4 regions of the Enterobacter sp. CFEC122 genome follow, and region 1 is predicted to be linked to each of the others. Evidence: predicted binding sites of a transcription regulator. Region 1 holds the regulator's gene; each other region holds the start of a gene.

Region 1 (4,577 bases):
CCACTTCTTTTTCCGCCTGGTCTTTTGCGTAGCCGTAACGCTCCTGGATTTTACCGACAAGCTGATCGCGTTTACCTTCGATGACGGTCATGTCGTCATCCGTCAGCTTACCCCACTGTTCTTTCGCTTTACCTTTGAACTGCTTCCAGTTGCCGCCGATTTCGTCTTTATTCATCATCGTGTCCTCTTCGTTAAGCGTCGGGTCGTAACGTCCGTTACGTTCTTTTCTGCTGGACGTGATAATTATTGTAGTTAAGGATTCCGTGGTTAATTTCATATTCGGAATCTTTAACCGTCACGATATATCGGAGCGCGAGGGAAACCAGGTATTGTTTTGCCAGTGCCGGTGCCAGATAAACGCCAGCGATAACCCGCGCAGCGAGAGGAAGACGGCCAGGGCCAGCCATAAACCATGATTCCCCAGCCAGGGGAGCGTCAGGAGCGTCAGGCCAAATCCGGCCGCCGCGACAGCCATACTGTTGCGCATTTCGGCTCCGCGCGTCGCCCCAATAAACATGCCGTCCAGCAGATAACACCAGACGCCAACCACCGGTAAGACGACTTGCCAGATGAGATAGTGGCTCGCCAGCTCGCGCAGCGCAGGGAGAGAGGTAAGCAATGCAACGATCTGCTCACCGAAGCAGGCGTAAACCAGACCAAAGGCCAGCGCCACCAGCCCCGACTGACGGCAGGCAGCCCGCCACACCTCCCGAAGCTGCCCGCTTTCGCGCGCGCCGTACGCCTGCCCGGAATGCGCTTCAACCGCGTAGGCAAATCCGTCCAGCGCATAGGCGGTAAAGGTCAGAAGCGTCATCAATACCGCATTCACCGCAACGATTTCCGGCCCCAGTCGAGCCCCGAAAACCGTCAGCGCGCCGAAGCAGAGCTGAAGAAGAAGCGAGCGCAGCATGATGTCACGGTTGAGCGCCAGCAGCTTACGGATATTGCCGCGCCATGCGGTTTTGAGCAGCGCCAGGGAGATCCCGCGCATGGCCAGCACACGCCGGACCATCCACAAGCCAATGATAAAGGTTCCGTATTCGGCAATCGCCGTCGCCAGCGCCGCGCCCTGCACGTTCATATGCAGACCCATGACCAGCCAGACGTCCAGAACAATGTTGAGCAGATTACCCACCACCAGCAAAATCACGGGCGCGCGGGCGTACTGCACGCCCAGTAGCCACCCCAGCAGAACCAGGTTTGCCAGCGAGGCGGGTGCGCTGAGCCAGCGGATTTCCAGGAACCGTCGCGCCTGCGCCAGTACCGCTTCGCTGCCACCGACGATATGAAGCGCAAGATCGATCAGGGGGGCCCGCAATACAACGATTAACGCACCCGCGCCAAGCGCGAGGATTAGCGGCTGCACCAGTGCGCGCGCCAGACGCAGCGGATCTTTCGCGCCATAAGCCTGTGCGGTAAGACCGGTGGTACTCATGCGCAAAAAGAGCAGCAGCATAAACAGGAAGCTGGTTGCCGTCGCGCCAATCGCCACGCCGCCAAGATAAACCGGTGAATCAAGATGGCCTATAACGGCAGTATCAACCAGCCCCAGCAAGGGCACGGTAATATTGGAGAAAATCATCGGCAGGGCAAGACGCCACAATGCCTTATCTGATGCCGTCAGTAGTGACATGCAAAATACCGGGAAAGGAGGATGAAGCAGGCTACAGCAGAAGCGTAGCCTGTCAGGAAGAGATTACAGCCATTCACCGTTGCGAATCACGCCTACCGCCAGACCTTCAATAGAGAAGCTCTGTTCGCGGAGGTCGACCACAATCGGGGTGAACTCGCTGTTTTCGGGCAGCAACTGAACAGTGTTACCCTGCTTTTTCAGACGCTTAACGGTCACTTCGTCATCAATGCGTGCGACCACCACCTGGCCGTTTCGCACGTCCTGGGTTTTATGCACCGCAAGCAGATCGCCATCAAGAATGCCGATGTCTTTCATCGACATGCCGCTGACGCGCAGCAGGAAATCAGCGCTCGGTTTGAACATGCCGGGATCGACCTGGTAGTGACCTTCAATATGCTGTTGTGCCAGCAGCGGCTCACCTGCAGCAACGCGGCCTATCAGCGGAATGCCCGTCTCTTCTTCCACCAGCAGGCGGATACCACGCGACGCGCCTGACACAATCTCAATCACACCCTTACGCGCCAGCGCTTTCAGGTGTTCCTCGGCAGCATTCGGAGAACGGAAGCCCAGACGCTGCGCGATTTCCGCACGCGTGGGTGGCATACCCGTCTGGCCGATATGATCCCGAATGAGATCAAACACCTCTTGCTGCCTGGTCGTTAACGCTTTCATTCCGCCCCCTGGGTGTATATACAGTTATGCTGTGAGTATATACAGTCAAAGGCGATTTTGGAACCAAAAACTGCACAAAAAACCAGGGACTTAATTATTCCTCGAGGCTCATCGGAAATGTGACCAAAGCAGGGTGACCCAGGTGATAACGGCAGTGATAATCGCCAGCAACACGGCAGCAGAGCCCATGTCTTTTGCACGGCCAGAAAGCTCATGGAAATCGGAACCAATGCGATCAACAACGGCCTCAATAGCGCTATTAAGAATTTCCACTATCATCACCAGAAGTACGGAACCGATAAGCAGTACGCGGGTAATCGCATCAACATCAAGGAAACAGGCAACGATCACCGCGATGATTGCGGCGACACCCTCCTGGCGAAAAGCGGCTTCGTTGACCCATGCGGCACGGAAACCTTTCCATGAATAGCCGGCGGCTTTGATGATACGCGTTAACCCAGTGGTATTATTGGCCATTAAAAGAACCTTTTTTAAAAAAGAGCGTCATTAACATGAGGCGGAGCGCGTTTCGCTACAGCCTGAAGTATGACGGGTAACAACAGAAATTTTGCGCGCTTTCTGTTATCCTTGCGCCGCAATTGCATTATTAACCAGAGGCTTTACATCGTTTATGTCCGGCTGGCCACGAATTTACTACAAATTACTTAATTTACCATTAAGCATCCTGGTAAAAAGCAAGTCTATCCCAGCAGAACCCGCGCTGGAACTGGGGCTCGATACGTCGCGCCCTATTATGTACGTTTTGCCTTATAACTCGAAGGCAGACTTACTGACGCTTCGCGCCCAGTGTCTGGCGCATGACTTACCTGACCCGCTTGAACCGCTGGAAGTTGACGGTACGCTGCTGCCGCGCTACGTCTTCATCCACGGCGGGCCGCGCGTGTTTACCTATTACACGCCGAAAGAAGAGTCCATCAAGCTGTTCCATGACTATCTCGACCTGCACCGCAGCAACCCCGATCTGGATGTGCAGATGGTGCCGGTATCGGTGATGTTTGGTCGTCGTCCGGGTCGTGAAAAAGGCGAAGAGAATCCGCCGCTGCGCATGCTTAACGGCATCCAGAAGTTCTTCGCGGTCTCCTGGCTGGGACGCGACAGCTTCGTGCGTTTCTCCCCGTCAGTTTCGCTGCGTCGCATGGCGGACGAGCACGGCACCGACAAGATCATCGCGCAAAAACTGGCGCGCGTGGCGCGTATGCACTTCGCCCGTCAGCGCCTGGCGGCCGTAGGGCCACGCCTCCCGGCGCGTCAGGACCTGTTCAACAAGCTATTGGCTTCAAAAGCGATTGCCCGCGCCGTTGAAGATGAAGCGCGCAGCAAGAAAATTTCGCATGAGAAAGCTCAGCAGAACGCCATTGCGCTGATGGAAGAGATCGCAGCGAACTTCTCTTACGAGATGATTCGCCTGTCCGATCGTATTCTCGGCTTTACCTGGAACCGCCTGTATCAGGGTATCAACGTCCATAACGCCGAGCGCGTGCGTCAGCTGGCGCACGATGGCCATGAGATTGTCTATGTCCCCTGCCACCGCAGCCACATGGACTACCTGCTCCTTTCCTACGTGCTCTATCACCAGGGGCTGGTGCCACCGCACATCGCAGCCGGTATCAACCTGAACTTCTGGCCCGCGGGCCCGATTTTCCGCCGCCTGGGCGCGTTCTTTATTCGTCGTACCTTCAAGGGCAACAAGCTCTACTCCACCGTGTTCCGCGAGTATCTGGGCGAGCTGTTCAGCCGCGGCTATTCCGTGGAGTACTTCGTGGAGGGCGGTCGTTCCCGTACCGGTCGTCTGCTCGATCCGAAGACCGGCACGCTGTCGATGACCATCCAGGCCATGCTGCGCGGCGGTACGCGTCCGATCACGCTGGTGCCTATCTACATCGGCTACGAGCACGTGATGGAAGTGGGCACGTACGCGAAAGAGCTGCGTGGCGCGACCAAAGAGAAAGAGAGCCTGCCGCAGATGCTGCGCGGCTTGAGCAAGCTGCGCAATCTCGGTCAGGGCTACGTGAACTTCGGCGAGCCGATGCCGCTGATGACCTACCTGAACCATCACGTGCCGGAGTGGCGCGAGTCCATCGATCCTATCGAAGCGGTGCGTCCGGCCTGGCTGACGCCAACGGTTAACGGCATCGCATCCGAGCTGATGGTGCGCATTAACAACGCCGGTGCGGCTAACGCCATGAACCTGTGCTGTACGGCACTTCTGGCTTCGCGTCAGCGCTCGCTGACCCGTGAACAGCTTACGGAG
Region 2 (4,577 bases), on a different contig from region 1:
AAGGACCAGCAAAGGATGGTCACCGGACCGGTGAGCATGCCTTTTACCGGCTTGTCGGTCAGGGACTGGGCGTACTTCGCCCACTCAACCGTGATCGGCTCCGGACGGCTGACGTCACCGATGACCACCGGCGGCTTGACGCAGCGGGAGCCATAGCTTTGCACCCAGCCGTTCTGGGTAAAGACGAACCCGTCCAGGTGTTCACCGAAGTATTCCACCATGTCGTTACGCTCGGCCTCGCCGTGCACCAGCACGTCCAGCCCCAGCCGCTCCTGCTCGATAATCGCCTGCTTGATGTGTTCGGCAATCCCGGTGCGGTAGTGATTCGCATCCAGATTCCCCTTTTTGAAGTCCAGACGCAGGCCGCGGATTTCGGTAGTCTGCGGGAAGGAACCGATAGTGGTGGTTGGCCACGCGGGCAGGTTGAAGCGGGCGCGCTGGGCTTCGGCACGCACTTCATACGAGCTCTGGCGCTGGCTGTCCTGAGCGGTGATGGCCGCCAGGCGTTTTTCTACCGCCGGGTTGTGCACGCGAGCCGAGTGGCGGCGCGCCTGGATTGGTGCACTCCATTCGCGAATCGCCGCCGTGTCGTCGCTGTTCAGCGCATCGCGCAGCAGCGCTAGCTCTTCACATTTTTGCAGGGCGAAGGCAAACCAGCTTTTTACTTCAGGGTCGAGACGGGTTTCCACGCTCAGATCGATCGGACTGTGCAGCAGCGAGCAGGATGAAGCCACCCAAAGCTCGCGTTTGCCGACGATGTCTTTAATTTGGGCGTATTTCTCGGTCAGATCGGCGCGCCAGACGTTACGGCCGTTGACCAGACCGGCGGAGAGCAGCCAGTCTGCTGGCAGGCGCTTGTGCAGTTCTGCGACGTCATCTTTGCCATGCACCAGGTCAACGTGCAGCCCCTGCACCGGCAATCTGGTGATGGTGCTGAGGTTCGGCGTCACACCTTCAAAGTAGGTGGTAAGCAACAGCTTCACCTGCCCGTTGAGTGCATCGTAAGCCGGTTTGAAAGCATCAAGCCAAACCTGCGGCAGCTCAAGCACCAGCGCGGGCTCGTCGATTTGCACCCACTGAATGCCGCGTTTGCCCAGTTCAATCAGCACCTGTTTGTAGACCGGCAGAATGTCCTTCAGCAGGCTCAGACGATCGAACTGCTCGCCTTTGACTTTCCCCAACCACAGATAGGTCACCGGCCCCAACAGTACGGGTTTCACCTGGTGGCCCAGCGCCAGCGCTTCGTCCACTTCATCCAGAAGCTGCGTCCAGGTCAGCCTGAACTGCTGACCTTTTACGAACTCCGGCACCATATAGTGATAGTTAGTGTTAAACCACTTGGTCATTTCCGCCGCTGCCGCTGGCTCACCCGTTGGCGCACGGCCACGGCCGATGCGGAACAGGGTATCGATATCTACCGATCCATCGTTGTTCTGATGACGAGCCGGCACGTTGCCAAGCAGCAGGCTTGTCGTCAGAACATGGTCGTACCAGGCGAAATCGCCCACCGGCAGCAGGTCAATTCCCGCCTGCTTCTGCTGCGCCCAGTGACGGGCGCGCAGCTCGCGCCCCACTGCCAGCAGTTCTTCACGGGTGGCGTTCCCCGCCCAGTAGCTTTCTTGCGCTTTTTTCAGCTCGCGACGCAGGCCAACGCGAGGGAAACCGAGAGTGTGATTACGGATTGTCATGGTATGCCCCTTGTGAAATTCGTTATTTAGACGTCCAGATGTTTACACTTCTATAATTGGCAGGTACTGTATATTCCTCAAGCGCAAAATGTTCATGGCGAAGTGAAGGACTTTCATGATCGAGATAAAACACCTGAAAACGCTACAAGCGTTGCGGAACTGCGGATCGCTCGCGGCAGCGGCGGCCACGCTGCACCAGACCCAGTCCGCCCTTTCTCACCAGTTCAGCGATCTGGAACAACGCCTCGGCTTCCGTCTTTTTGTGCGTAAGAGCCAGCCGCTGCGCTTTACGCCGCAGGGTGAAATTTTGCTTCAGCTGGCGAATCAGGTCCTGCCGCAGATCGCCAGCGCGCTGCAGGCATGTAACGAACCGCAGCAGACCACGCTGCGTATCGCCATTGAGTGCCACAGCTGTATTCAGTGGCTGACCCCCGCGCTTGAGAACTTCCGCCAGAAGTGGCCGCAGGTGGAGATGGACTTTAAATCCGGCGTGACGTTCGACCCGCAGCCCTCGCTGCAGCAGGGCGAGCTGGATCTGGTGATGACGTCCGATATTCTGCCGCGCAGCGGCCTGCACTATTCACCGATGTTTGATTATGAAGTGCGCCTGGTGCTGGCACCGGATCATCCGCTGGCGGCCAAAACGCGCATCACGCCGGAAGATCTGGCGACGGAAACGCTGCTGATTTACCCGGTTCAGCGCAGTCGTCTGGATATCTGGCGGCACTTCCTGCAGCCCGCGGGCATCAGTCCGCAGCTAAAAAGCGTGGATAACACCCTGCTGTTGATTCAGATGGTGGCGGCCAGAATGGGTATCGCGGCGCTGCCGCACTGGGTGGTAGAGAGCTTTGAACGCCAGGGGCTGGTGGTGACCAAGACCCTGGGTGAAGGACTGTGGAGCCGGCTGTACGCCGCCGTGCGCGATGGCGAGCAGCGTCAGCCGATTACGGAGGCGTTTATTCGCTCAGCGCGGAACCACGCGTGCGACCATCTTCCGTTTGTGCGGAGCGCGGAGCGACCCAGCGTCGATGGACCCACAGCGAAGCCAGGATCACCGCTCCCCCAATAAGGAAGCTCGGCCAGTGCGGCTGTTGCTGCCAGATGGCAAGGTTGACCAGCAGCCCTGCAGGAACATGTACGTTGTTCATGATCCCGAGCGTACCGGCGTCGACCTGCGTCGCGCCGTAGTTCCACATGAAGTACCCCAACCCGGAAGCCACGACGCCCAGCCAGACCAGAACACCCCACTGTACGGTGGTGGTAGGCAGCTTTTGCGGGTTACCCAGCATAAACCACGCCGCCACCGCGACGATCGCGGCCCCCATGTAGAACCACGCAAACGCGTTATGCTGCGGCATCGGACGGGTTTCCATCAGGCGTTTGTAGCCCACCATGCCGATGGCGAAGCTGATGTTGGCGAGCTGGACGAACATCAGCCCGGTCCAGAAGTGATCGCTCACTTTGTCGTAGCGAATAATTGCCGCGCCAATCACCGCCAGCGCCGCGCTCAGCAGATATCCCCAACGCAGGCGGCGCTTGCTGAGCAAATCGTAGATCAGCGTGATATAGAGCGGCGTTAACACGGTGAACAGCAGGAATTCCGAGACGGACAGGTAGACATAAGCCCGGAAGCTGAACAGGTACATGATGCCGAGCTGCATCGCCCCCACCAGCATATACAGCACAATCGTTTTCAGCGACTGCCCGCGCGTGCGCAGAAACGGCAGGAACACCAGCGCCGCCAGCCCCACGCGCATCAGCACCGAGAAGTAGCTGTCGACCGAACCGGCAAGGTATTCGCCAATCAGGCTAAAGGAGAAGGCCCACAGGATAGTGGTGATAATGAGTAGCGCCACAATGCTTGTCTCTCAGAAAGAAGGACAGGCATTGTAGCGAACTCTTTAGTTGACAACTGAGCAATAAACAACCGAATGAAGATTATTCAAGGAACAGCTTGCGCAGGTATTTCGGTACCGCGTTGTCAGCGTTAGAACCAATCACCTCCAGCTCCGGGTGCAGATCTTTCAGACGCTGATGCGCGTTCTGCATGATGCAGCCCTTACCCGCCATCGACAGCATTTCAGCATCGTTCATGCCGTCACCAAAGGCGATACAGTCTTTCAGCTCGAAGCCCAGACGTTTCGCGACCGCTTCCAGCGCGTGCCCTTTGGAGACGCCTCCCGCCATCACTTCCAGACAGGTCAGGGTTGAGAAGCTGACGTTGACGCGATCGCCCCAGCGGGCGTTGATCGCCTGTTCCAGCGGGAGCAGCACTTCGTGGCTGTCGCAGGTGAAGAACACCTTGCTGATCCCCTCCGGCTCCAGCAGGCCTGGCTCGTACAGGGAGTAGTTGAATACGGCTTCCTTGAAGAAACGCATCTCATCCGGGCGGTGGCGGTTCATGAACCAGTCGTCGTCGCGGTAAACGTTCGTAACGATAGCCGGGTTGTTGTGCGCCACGCCGAACAGATCGGCGGCAATATCGCGATCCAGGTTGTGGGTAAAAATCAAGTTGCCGTCGGTATCATGCACACGCGCACCGTTGGAGGTGATCATGTACGATTTGATCTCAAGATTATCGCGGATCTGCCCCACGTCGACGTGGTGGCGGCCGGTGGCAAATACGAAGTTCACGCCACGGGCGGTCAGAAGCTTCAGGGTCTCTTTCGCGTAAGGCGACAGGGTGTGGTCAGGGGAAAGCAGCGTGCCATCTAAATCAGATGCAACAACCTGGTACATAGGGATTTCAACCTCTGGTGGAAAACAAAAATCAATTATGCCTGTTGAAAAATTCAACAATGGCGTTGAGCGCGACTGAGCGCATAGCGTCCTTTTCAAAAAGGATCTCATGGTACGCGCCGTTAATGACCAGCGGTTTTCCCCCTTCAC
Region 3 (4,577 bases), on a different contig from region 1:
ACCATCCCGCTCACGCTGGGCGTCGTGGCCGGGGCGCTGGCGGACCTGGACGATCGTCTGGCCGGGCGTTTACGCAACCTGGTCATCACGCTCGTCTGCTTTTTTATTGCGTCAGCGTCCGTTGAGTTACTTTTCCCCTGGCCCTGGCTGTTTGCCCTGGGTCTGACGCTCTCAACCAGCGGGTTTATTTTGCTGGGCGGCCTCGGGCAGCGATATGCCACTATCGCGTTTGGCGCCCTGCTGATCGCCATCTATACCATGCTGGGCGCATCCCTCTACGACCAGTGGTACCAGCAGCCGGTTCTGCTGTTGCTCGGCGCCATCTGGTATAACCTGCTGACCTTAACCGGTCATCTGATTTTCCCTGTTCGCCCTCTGCAGGACAACCTTGCCCGCAGCTTTGAGCAGCTAGCTCACTATCTGGAACTGAAATCCCGGCTGTTCGACCCGGATATCGAGGAAGAAAGCCAGGCGCCGCTCTACGATCTGGCGCTGGCAAATGGTCAACTGGTCGCCACCCTTAACCAGACAAAAGCCTCTCTGCTGACCCGTCTGCGCGGCGATCGCGGTCAGCGCGGAACGCGAAGAACCTTACATTACTATTTTGCCGCCCAGGACATTCATGAACGCGCCAGCTCCTCGCACGTCCAGTATGCCGCCCTGCGAGAGAAGTTCCGCTACAGCGACGTGATGTTCCGCTTCCAGCGCCTGCTCTCCATGCAGTCCCAGGCGTGCCAGCAGCTCTCGCGCTCCATTCTGCTGCGCACGCCCTATCAGCATGATCCACGTTTTGAACGCGTATTTAGCCATCTTGACGCAGCGCTCGACCGCGTTCAGGCCAGCGGAACGTCACCGGAACACATCAAAGCGCTGGGCTTTCTGCTGAACAACCTGCGGGCGATTGACGCACAGCTGGCGACCATTGAGTCCGAGCAGGCGATGGCGCTTCCGGGCAGTGAGGTCGACAATCAGCTTGCTGATGACAGCGTGCACAGTTTTAGCGATATGTGGCTACGCCTGAGCCGCAACTTTACCCCGGAGTCGGCTCTCTTCCGCCACGCGGTGAGAATGTCGCTGGTGCTGTGCGTGGGTTATGCCTTTATCCAGATAACCGGGCTGCATCATGGCTACTGGATCCTGCTGACCAGCCTGTTCGTCTGCCAGCCGAACTATAACGCCACCCGACACCGCCTGGCGCTGCGTATTATCGGCACGCTGGTCGGCGTCGCAATCGGCCTGCCGGTGCTTTATTTCGTGCCTTCTGTCGAAGGGCAGCTGATTCTGATCGTGATCACCGGCGTGCTGTTTTTCGCGTTTCGCAACGTGCAATACGCCCATGCCACCATGTTCATCACGCTGCTGGTGCTGCTCTGCTTTAATCTGCTGGGTGAAGGGTTTGAAGTCGCCCTGCCCCGCGTGATTGATACGCTGATTGGCTGCGCGATTGCCTGGGCCGCGGTCAGCTTTATCTGGCCGGACTGGCGTTTTCGCAATTTGCCGCGCGTGGTAGACAGGGCGATGAATGCCAACTGTCGTTACCTTGACGCAATTCTGGAGCAGTACCACCAGGGCCGCGATAACCGTCTGGCTTACCGGATAGCACGTCGCGACGCGCACAACAGTGATGCTGAACTGGCCTCCGTGGTCTCTAACATGTCAACGGAGCCGCGCGCCACGGCTGAGATTCGTGAGACAGCGTTCCGCCTGCTCTGCCTGAACCATACCTTCACCAGCTATATTTCGACGCTGGGGGCCCACCGCGAGAAGCTCACTAACCCGGCGGTTCTCAACCTCCTCGATGACGCCGTCTGCTATGTCGATGATGCGCTTCATCACCGCCCGGCCGATGAACCGCGCGTTCGACAGGCTCTGGATGAACTGGCTCAACGCATTGCGCATCTTGACCCGGGAAATGACAGCAAAGCGCCGCTGGTTCTTCAGCAGATAGGCCTGCTGATCGCTCTGCTGCCTGAAATTTGCCGTCTGCAACAGCACATCGCTACCTGGAGGAACGACTCTCCTGCGGCTCAGGCAGCGCATTAAACCACTCCGTCAGTTCCCGGCGGATACCTGCCGGGAGCGCCGCCTCATGCAGCCCTTCGATAGCCCCTTCCAGCGCAAAGAGCACTTTTATACTGAGTGCTTTATTCTTTGCCCGCATCTTCAGCCAGCTCGCTCTGGCGCCCAGCGCCCGCAGCGTTTCTTCATTGGTGATACCGGCTTCATAGAGCAAGACTTCAAGCTGAAAGGTCAGGTTCGGCAGATCCTTAAGACGGTTTCGTTGATGACGCTGGTAGCGCTCTTTCCTTGCCGCACTGAGTGCAAACGAGGAGAGCTGAAGCAACCGCTCCCTGTCCTGCCATAATCCGTCATCCACACGATAATAGTTGAGCAGCACCGGGCGGCCTCGCTTCATCAACGTCAAGAAGGAGGAAGCATTTTTTACACAGTATTTTGCACTCTCTTCACACGCGCGAAGGTAAAGTTCGCCATCGGACACCATGGCAAAGACCGCATCATCGACCGCCAGGGTGTAACCGCCAAACAGCGCGCGATGATGAATCTCGCCCAACGGAGAGAGGTATTCCTGGGATTTATAAATCCGTTCATAAGATATCTTTTTCATAATATTTCCCTTCAAAATCATAGGCTAACAACGAAATTTCTTACTAGCGGATCCGTTAGCAGGAAAATAGGCAACTTATCGTCGTTGAGCAAGATGATTTTTCGAGGGGCATCAAGATTGAATGAATTTTGCGAGTCGCTTTCCGAAAATGAGGTTGATCTTTGGGCATACAGGAGTTACTGTATATCCATACAGTAACCACAGGGCTGGAATGAATATGCACACTTCAGGCTATGCAAATCGCGCAACCTCTCTCTCTTCTGCCGCAGGCAATGTCGCGCAGAATTCCGTCGAGCGTGTTTCCACAGGACTTATCAGTGAAGTGGTTTATCGTGAAGACCAGCCCTTGTTAACGCAACTTCTTTTACTGCCATTATTACAACAGCTCGGTCAGCAATCGCGCTGGCAGCTTTGGCTCACGCCTCAGCAAAAGCTGAGTCGCGAGTGGGTTCAATCCGCAGGCCTTCCGCTGACCAAGGTCATGCAGATTAATCAACTTCCGCCTTGCGATACCGTTGAGTCGATGATCCGCGCGTTACGCACAGGAAATTACAGCGTGGTGATTGGCTGGTTACCGGAAGAATTGACGGAAGAGGAACATTTCCGACTGACTGAAGCCGCTGAAGAAGGGAATGCGATCGGGTTCATTATGCGTCCGGTTCGATCGGATTCTTACCGCAGAGGACAACTTTCTGGGCTAAAAATTCACTCAAATTTGTATCATTGAGTGAAATTAAGATTTTTCCTGGAATTTTTTTTGACCGCAAGATGGGATTTTAGTTCCCGGCCTTAAAATTGCGGCAAGGCTTGTCTGGTGCGGTTCTCCTTAATTTTATTGCACAAAATTCGTTCAAAAAATGTTAAATAATCGGTATACGGAACTTTTTTTTTCATATGCCTGACGGACTTCACACTTGTAAGTTTTCAGCTACGTTGTAGACTTTACATCGCCAGGGGTGCTCGGCCTAAGCCGAAGATATCGGTAGATTTATATTTGACCACGCCCCCCGGTGAAGGATTTAACCGTGATTCTCTCTTGAGACTTTCATGGCGAATTTTGGATGATAACGAGGCGCAAAAAATGAAAAAGACAGCTATCGCGATTGCAGTGGCACTGGCTGGCTTCGCTACCGTAGCGCAGGCCGCTCCGAAAGATAATACCTGGTATGCAGGCGGTAAACTGGGCTGGTCTCAGTTCCACGACACCGGCTGGTACAACAGCAGCCTGAACAATGATGGCCCAACTCACGAGAGCCAGCTTGGTGCAGGTGCGTTCGGTGGCTATCAGGTTAACCCGTATGTTGGTTTTGAAATGGGTTACGACTGGTTAGGTCGTATGCCATACAAAGGCGACACCGTAAACGGCGCTTTCAAAGCACAGGGCGTTCAGCTGACCGCTAAACTGGGTTACCCAGTAACTGACGATCTGGACGTGTACACCCGTCTGGGCGGCATGGTATGGCGCGCTGACTCCAGCAACAGCATCGCTGGCGACGACCATGACACCGGTGTTTCCCCAGTATTCGCTGGTGGCGTTGAGTGGGCTATGACCCGTGACATCGCTACCCGTCTGGAATACCAGTGGGTTAACAACATCGGCGACGGCAACACCGTTGGTGTTCGTCCAGACAACGGCATGCTGAGCGTAGGTGTTTCCTACCGTTTCGGCCAGCAGGAAGAAGCAGCACCAGTTGTTGCTCCAGCGCCGGCTCCAGCTCCAGAAGTACAGACCAAGCACTTCACTCTGAAGTCTGACGTTCTGTTCAACTTCAACAAAGCGACTCTGAAACCAGAAGGCCAGCAGGCACTGGATCAGCTGTACACCCAGCTGAGCAACCTGGATCCTAAAGACGGTTCTGTAGTGGTTCTGGGCTTCACCGACCGTATCGGTTCTGACGCTTACAACCAGAAACTGTCTGAGAAACGTGCTCAGTCTGTTGTTGATTACCTG
Region 4 (4,577 bases), on a different contig from region 1:
CGACCTATCTTAATGCGATGGTGGCCATCGGCATTGTTGTGGGGGCAGGTGCGGCAGCGAAGCTGGTGACGCTTGAGACGGTTGCACGCTGCATGCCAGCAGGGATCCTGATTGGCGTGGTGGTGCTTATCTTCTCGCTGCAGCATGCGTTATTGCCTGCTTATGCCCTCCTGATCCTGATTGGTATTCTGGGGGGCTTCTTCGTGGTGCCGCTGAACGCGTTACTGCAGGAACGGGGCAAGCAAACCGTCGGGGCGGGGAATGCCATCGCGGTACAAAATCTGGGTGAAAACCTGGCGATGCTGTTAATGCTGGGACTCTACTCGCTGGCGGTAAAAGTGGGTGTGCCGGTGGTGGGGATTGGCGTCGGGTTTGGCGGGCTGTTTGCGATTGCGATTGCAGGCTTGTGGATGTGGCAACGTCGCCGTTGATATATAGCCGGGTGGCGGCTTCGCCTTACCCGGCCTGGGTTTGAGCACCTGCAGGCCCGGTAAGCGTAGCGCCACCGGGCAAAAGTATCAGGCTACGGTGCAGGATAAGTATAAACCTGATGCACCGCTTCAATCTCCGCTAACACCTCTTCACTCAGGTTCAGATGGAAACTCTCAATATTGGTTTTCAGCTGTTCCATCGTGGTTGCGCCCAGCAGGGTACTGGCAACAAACGGCTGACGACGCACGAATGCCAGCGCCATCTGCGCAGGGTCAAGACCGTGACGCTTCGCGATATCCACATAGGCGGCAACGGCTTTCTGCGTCTGCTCGCCGCTGTAGCGGGTAAAGCGGCTAAAGAGGGTATTACGCGCACCGGCCGGTTTCGCACCGTTCAGGTATTTCCCCGTCAGCGTGCCGAAGCCGAGACAGGAGTAGGCGAGCAGCTCCACCTCTTCATACTGCGTCACTTCGGCCAGACCCACTTCATAGCTGCGATTAAGCAGGCTGTACGGGTTCTGGATTGTCACGATACGCGGCAGATCGTGCTTATCCGCCAGGTGCAGATAGCGCATGACCCCAAAGGCCGTTTCGTTAGAGACACCAATGTAGCGGATTTTTCCCGCACGCTGGCATTCGGTCAGCGCTTCCAGCGTTTCCAGTAGCGTCACGGTGGGGGCGCTCTCATTCCAGCTGTAGCCGAGCTTACCAAAGCAGTTGGTTGACCGCTGCGGCCAGTGCACCTGGTAGAGGTCGAGATAGTCGGTTTGCAGACGCTTGAGGCTGGCATCCAGTGCGGCGCGGATATTTTTGCGATCGAGGATCTGGTTCGGGCGGATCCCGGTATCGTTGTTGCGCGCGGGGCCACTGACTTTGGAGGCAATCACCAGCTTTTCACGGTTGCCGCGTTTTGCCAGCCATTTACCGACGTAGGTTTCGGTAAGTCCCTGCGTCTCAGGACGTGGCGGTACAGGGTACATCTCTGCGACATCAATCAGGTTAATGCCCTGGCTGACAGCGTAATCGAGTTGTGCATGGGCATCGGCTTCGCTGTTTTGTTCACCAAATGTCATCGTGCCCAACCCCAGTTGGCTAATTTCCAGAGCGCTGTGGGGGATACGGTGATAATGCATAGCCGGCTTCCTCAATAGACTTATAGACCGCGTCAGGCCGTGCCCGACAAAGGAATATAAACATGGCAGAGGGGAAGCAAAAGGGGAAGAAAAAAATCAAAAAGGCCAGCAAGCGACTGACCTCTCTCTGTTTATCGCTCGATAATTTGCGAGACTTCGTCGCGATTGATCTGCATTTTATTGCCTTCCTGGTCGCGGTAGCTGACCAGACCGGTATCATCGTCGACTTCGGGTTTACCGTCGGTCAGGATCATTCGACCATCTTTTGTCGCCATGACGTAATCGCTGCTACAGCCCGATACAGCAAACGCTAAACCGACTGCTGACACTAACACTGCCCATTTTTTCATCGTTATCGTCCTCATCTGGCTTGTATCAAATCATAATCTAGTATTAACCCGATATGGCGACTTGAGGAAGCGGTAAAATCTTAAAAAGCAGTCGATTATGTTCGAGAGCTCTCAAAATAAGTAAAAAACTATGTTTTCAACAGGAAATGACGTGCGAGTAGTGCACCGGTGAAATTCTTTTTGAGATAAAAACCGCGCGGCAACGTCAGGATAGGCTCGCCCTGCGCGCCGATTGCCTCGGTAAGTGCTTTACTGTTGGCCGCTTTCGGACGCAGCTGTAATACTTCTCCGTGTCGGGCGGTGATACGCTCTACCTGCCCAAGCACAATCATGTCCATCAGCTCCTCCCAGTCCAGACGCAGCTGATGCTCCTCATCCTCGTCAGGGCTCCAGAGAAGCGGCGCGCCGACGCGTCGGTCGGCCAGGGGGATCTGACGCTCACCCTCAACCGGTACCCACAATACGCGCTTCAGCTTGTGGCGAACGTGGCTGGTTTCCCAGGTTACACCGGTATTGCCGGTTAGTGGCGCAACGCAGACGAAGGTGGTCTCAAGCGGCTTGCCCTGGCGGTCTACAGGGATGGTTTTTAACTCCACGCCAAGGGCTGCAAAATCCTGCTCGGGTTTGCTCCCTGCGCTGGCACCCAGCCACAGCTCCAGCAGCATACCGATCCAGCCTTTATCCCGCTTCAGATCCTTTGGGATCGGAAGCCCGGCCATTGCCGCCAGCTCGCCAAGCGAAAAGCCAGCCAGACGCTGTGCCTGCAGTAGCAACTGGCTCTCGCTGGACGGTGGTGAGAGCAAGGGTGTAAGCGGGTGCATGACGGTAACCTTTTGATTAAAAAATAAACGAAGAAATTGTCCCCTGTGGATAGAGTTTAACTTTTTCTGTACCAATATGACATCTCTATGATTTATAGGATTTTTTATTGGTCTGAAATCGTTCCGCCTGGGTGAGAAAACCGGTTGTTCAAATCTGGTCACTGACAATGAACAGGATCTTACACCATGTTATCCACAGAAAAATGGGATAACTGGGCATAACCCTGACTACTGTTTCCATTTACAGCCTTGACGTGCGATGAAAATCGAATTTTCAAACAAATTGTGACTAACTTATTGGCACAATCTGTGGATAAAACCGACGCTGTTCGATCTTTCATCAGTGCGACGATCCCTGATGTGACGATCGTCACGCTAATCAGTTTTTTGTTTATCTCAATGCATATAACCATATGAAAATAATCATATTAATGGGGTGGGGTATAAAAGGACGTTTTGTGGTACTTGAGGTTGTTCATCGGTAATCAGACACTTCTTCACAACTATATCCACAGAAAAGGTGAATAAAATTCCCTTTGCTGTCTCATATCTGTTTATAACTCCGCACATATTTGTGAGTTATTCAATTGTTATTAGGTTGCAGGCCTGTAAGAGAGTGGTTTACCGCCTCCCTGTAGTGTGAAACAATCATTCATATATAAGGTTTAGTTTGGGGTAGTCCGGTGATTGATGACGATGGCTACCGCCCAAACGTAGGAATAGTAATTTGTAATCGTCAGGGCCAGGTGATGTGGGCCCGTCGATATGGTCAGCACTCCTGGCAGTTCCCGCAAGGCGGGATCAATCCTGGAGAGTCCCCAGAACAAGCGATGTACCGGGAGCTTTTTGAAGAGGTCGGTTTGAGCCGAAAAGATGTTCGCATCCTGGCTTCGACCCGCAACTGGTTGCGTTACAAGTTACCGAAACGTTTGGTGCGTTGGGACACAAAGCCGGTTTGTATCGGCCAGAAACAGAAGTGGTTTCTGTTGCAGTTGGTGGGCAACGATTCAGACATCAATATGCAAACCAGCAGTACGCCGGAGTTCGATGGCTGGCGCTGGGTGAGCTATTGGTATCCTGTTCGTCAGGTCGTGTCATTTAAGCGCGATGTTTACCGTAGGGTGATGAAAGAGTTTGCAAGTGTGGTGATGCAGCTTCAGGAGATCCCGCCTAAGCCGCAGAGCGCACCTGCCTGGCGACGTAAAAGAGGTTAAGCTACGCAAATCATGCTCACCCGCTTGCGAGAAATAGTCGAGAAGGTGGCCAGCGCGCCGCGTCTGAACGAGGCGCTGAATATTCTGGTCACCGACATCTGTCTTGCGATGGAGACCGAGGTCTGTTCGGTGTATCTGGCCGACCACGATCGGCGCTGCTATTACCTGATGGCGACCCGTGGTTTGAAAAAACCGCGTGGACGCACCGTAACGCTCGCATTTGATGAGGGTATCGTGGGTCTGGTTGGGCGACTGGCTGAACCCATTAACCTTGCTGACGCGCAAAAACACCCCAGCTTTAAATACATTCCTTCCGTAAAAGAAGAGCGCTTCCGCGCTTTCCTTGGCGTGCCGATTATCCAGCGTCGCCAGCTTCTCGGCGTGCTGGTTGTCCAGCAGCGTGAGCTACGTCAGTACGACGAAAGCGAGGAGTCATTCCTCGTCACGCTGGCCACGCAGATGGCGGCGATCCTCTCCCAGTCTCAGCTTGCCGCGCTCTTTGGCCAGTATCGCCATACGCGCATTCGTGCCCTTCCGGCCTCGCCAGGCGTGGCGATTGCTGAAGGCTGGATGGATGCCACGCTGCCGCTCATGGAGCAGGTTTATGAAGCCTCAACGCTTGATGAAG

Evidence for each region. Region 1 encodes LexA, which represses DNA repair genes until DNA is damaged. Its sites were predicted from a motif close to TNCTGTATGTACATACAGNA; they were not measured.
Region 2: a site for LexA is predicted at 1,753-1,772, ahead of metR (HTH-type transcriptional regulator MetR). Genes of this name have one in related genera too.
Region 3: a site for LexA is predicted at 2,804-2,823, ahead of sulA (SOS-induced cell division inhibitor SulA). Genes of this name have one in related genera too.
Region 4: a site for LexA is predicted at 2,965-2,984, ahead of mutH (DNA mismatch repair endonuclease MutH). Genes of this name have one in related genera too.

The regions. Positions count from the first base shown of each region.
Region 1 is NZ_JBRIQR010000020.1:24,126-28,702, forward strand. Features, by position in the region: gene ACVCAM_RS15165 (CsbD family protein) at 1-175, opposite strand, end outside; gene dinF (MATE family efflux transporter DinF) at 296-1,633, opposite strand; gene lexA (transcriptional repressor LexA) at 1,697-2,305, opposite strand; gene ACVCAM_RS15180 (diacylglycerol kinase) at 2,414-2,782, opposite strand; gene plsB (glycerol-3-phosphate 1-O-acyltransferase PlsB) at 2,937-4,577, shown strand, end outside.
Region 2 is NZ_JBRIQR010000048.1:20,253-24,829, forward strand. Features, by position in the region: gene metE (5-methyltetrahydropteroyltriglutamate--homocysteine S-methyltransferase) at 1-1,688, opposite strand, end outside; gene metR (HTH-type transcriptional regulator MetR) at 1,804-2,757, shown strand; gene ACVCAM_RS23070 (carboxylate/amino acid/amine transporter) at 2,645-3,544, opposite strand; gene yigL (sugar/pyridoxal phosphate phosphatase YigL) at 3,627-4,427, opposite strand; gene pldB (lysophospholipase L2) at 4,459-4,577, opposite strand, start outside.
Region 3 is NZ_JBRIQR010000001.1:293,908-298,484, reverse strand. Features, by position in the region: gene yccS (YccS family putative transporter) at 1-2,043, shown strand, start outside; gene ACVCAM_RS01325 (TfoX/Sxy family DNA transformation protein) at 2,000-2,626, opposite strand; gene sulA (SOS-induced cell division inhibitor SulA) at 2,844-3,353, shown strand; gene ompA (porin OmpA) at 3,708-4,577, shown strand, end outside.
Region 4 is NZ_JBRIQR010000013.1:102,935-107,511, reverse strand. Features, by position in the region: gene lplT (lysophospholipid transporter LplT) at 1-431, shown strand, start outside; gene ACVCAM_RS11465 (NADP(H)-dependent aldo-keto reductase) at 524-1,564, opposite strand; gene ACVCAM_RS11460 (YgdI/YgdR family lipoprotein) at 1,696-1,914, opposite strand; gene mutH (DNA mismatch repair endonuclease MutH) at 2,043-2,735, opposite strand; gene rppH (RNA pyrophosphohydrolase) at 3,419-3,949, shown strand; gene ptsP (phosphoenolpyruvate--protein phosphotransferase) at 3,962-4,577, shown strand, end outside.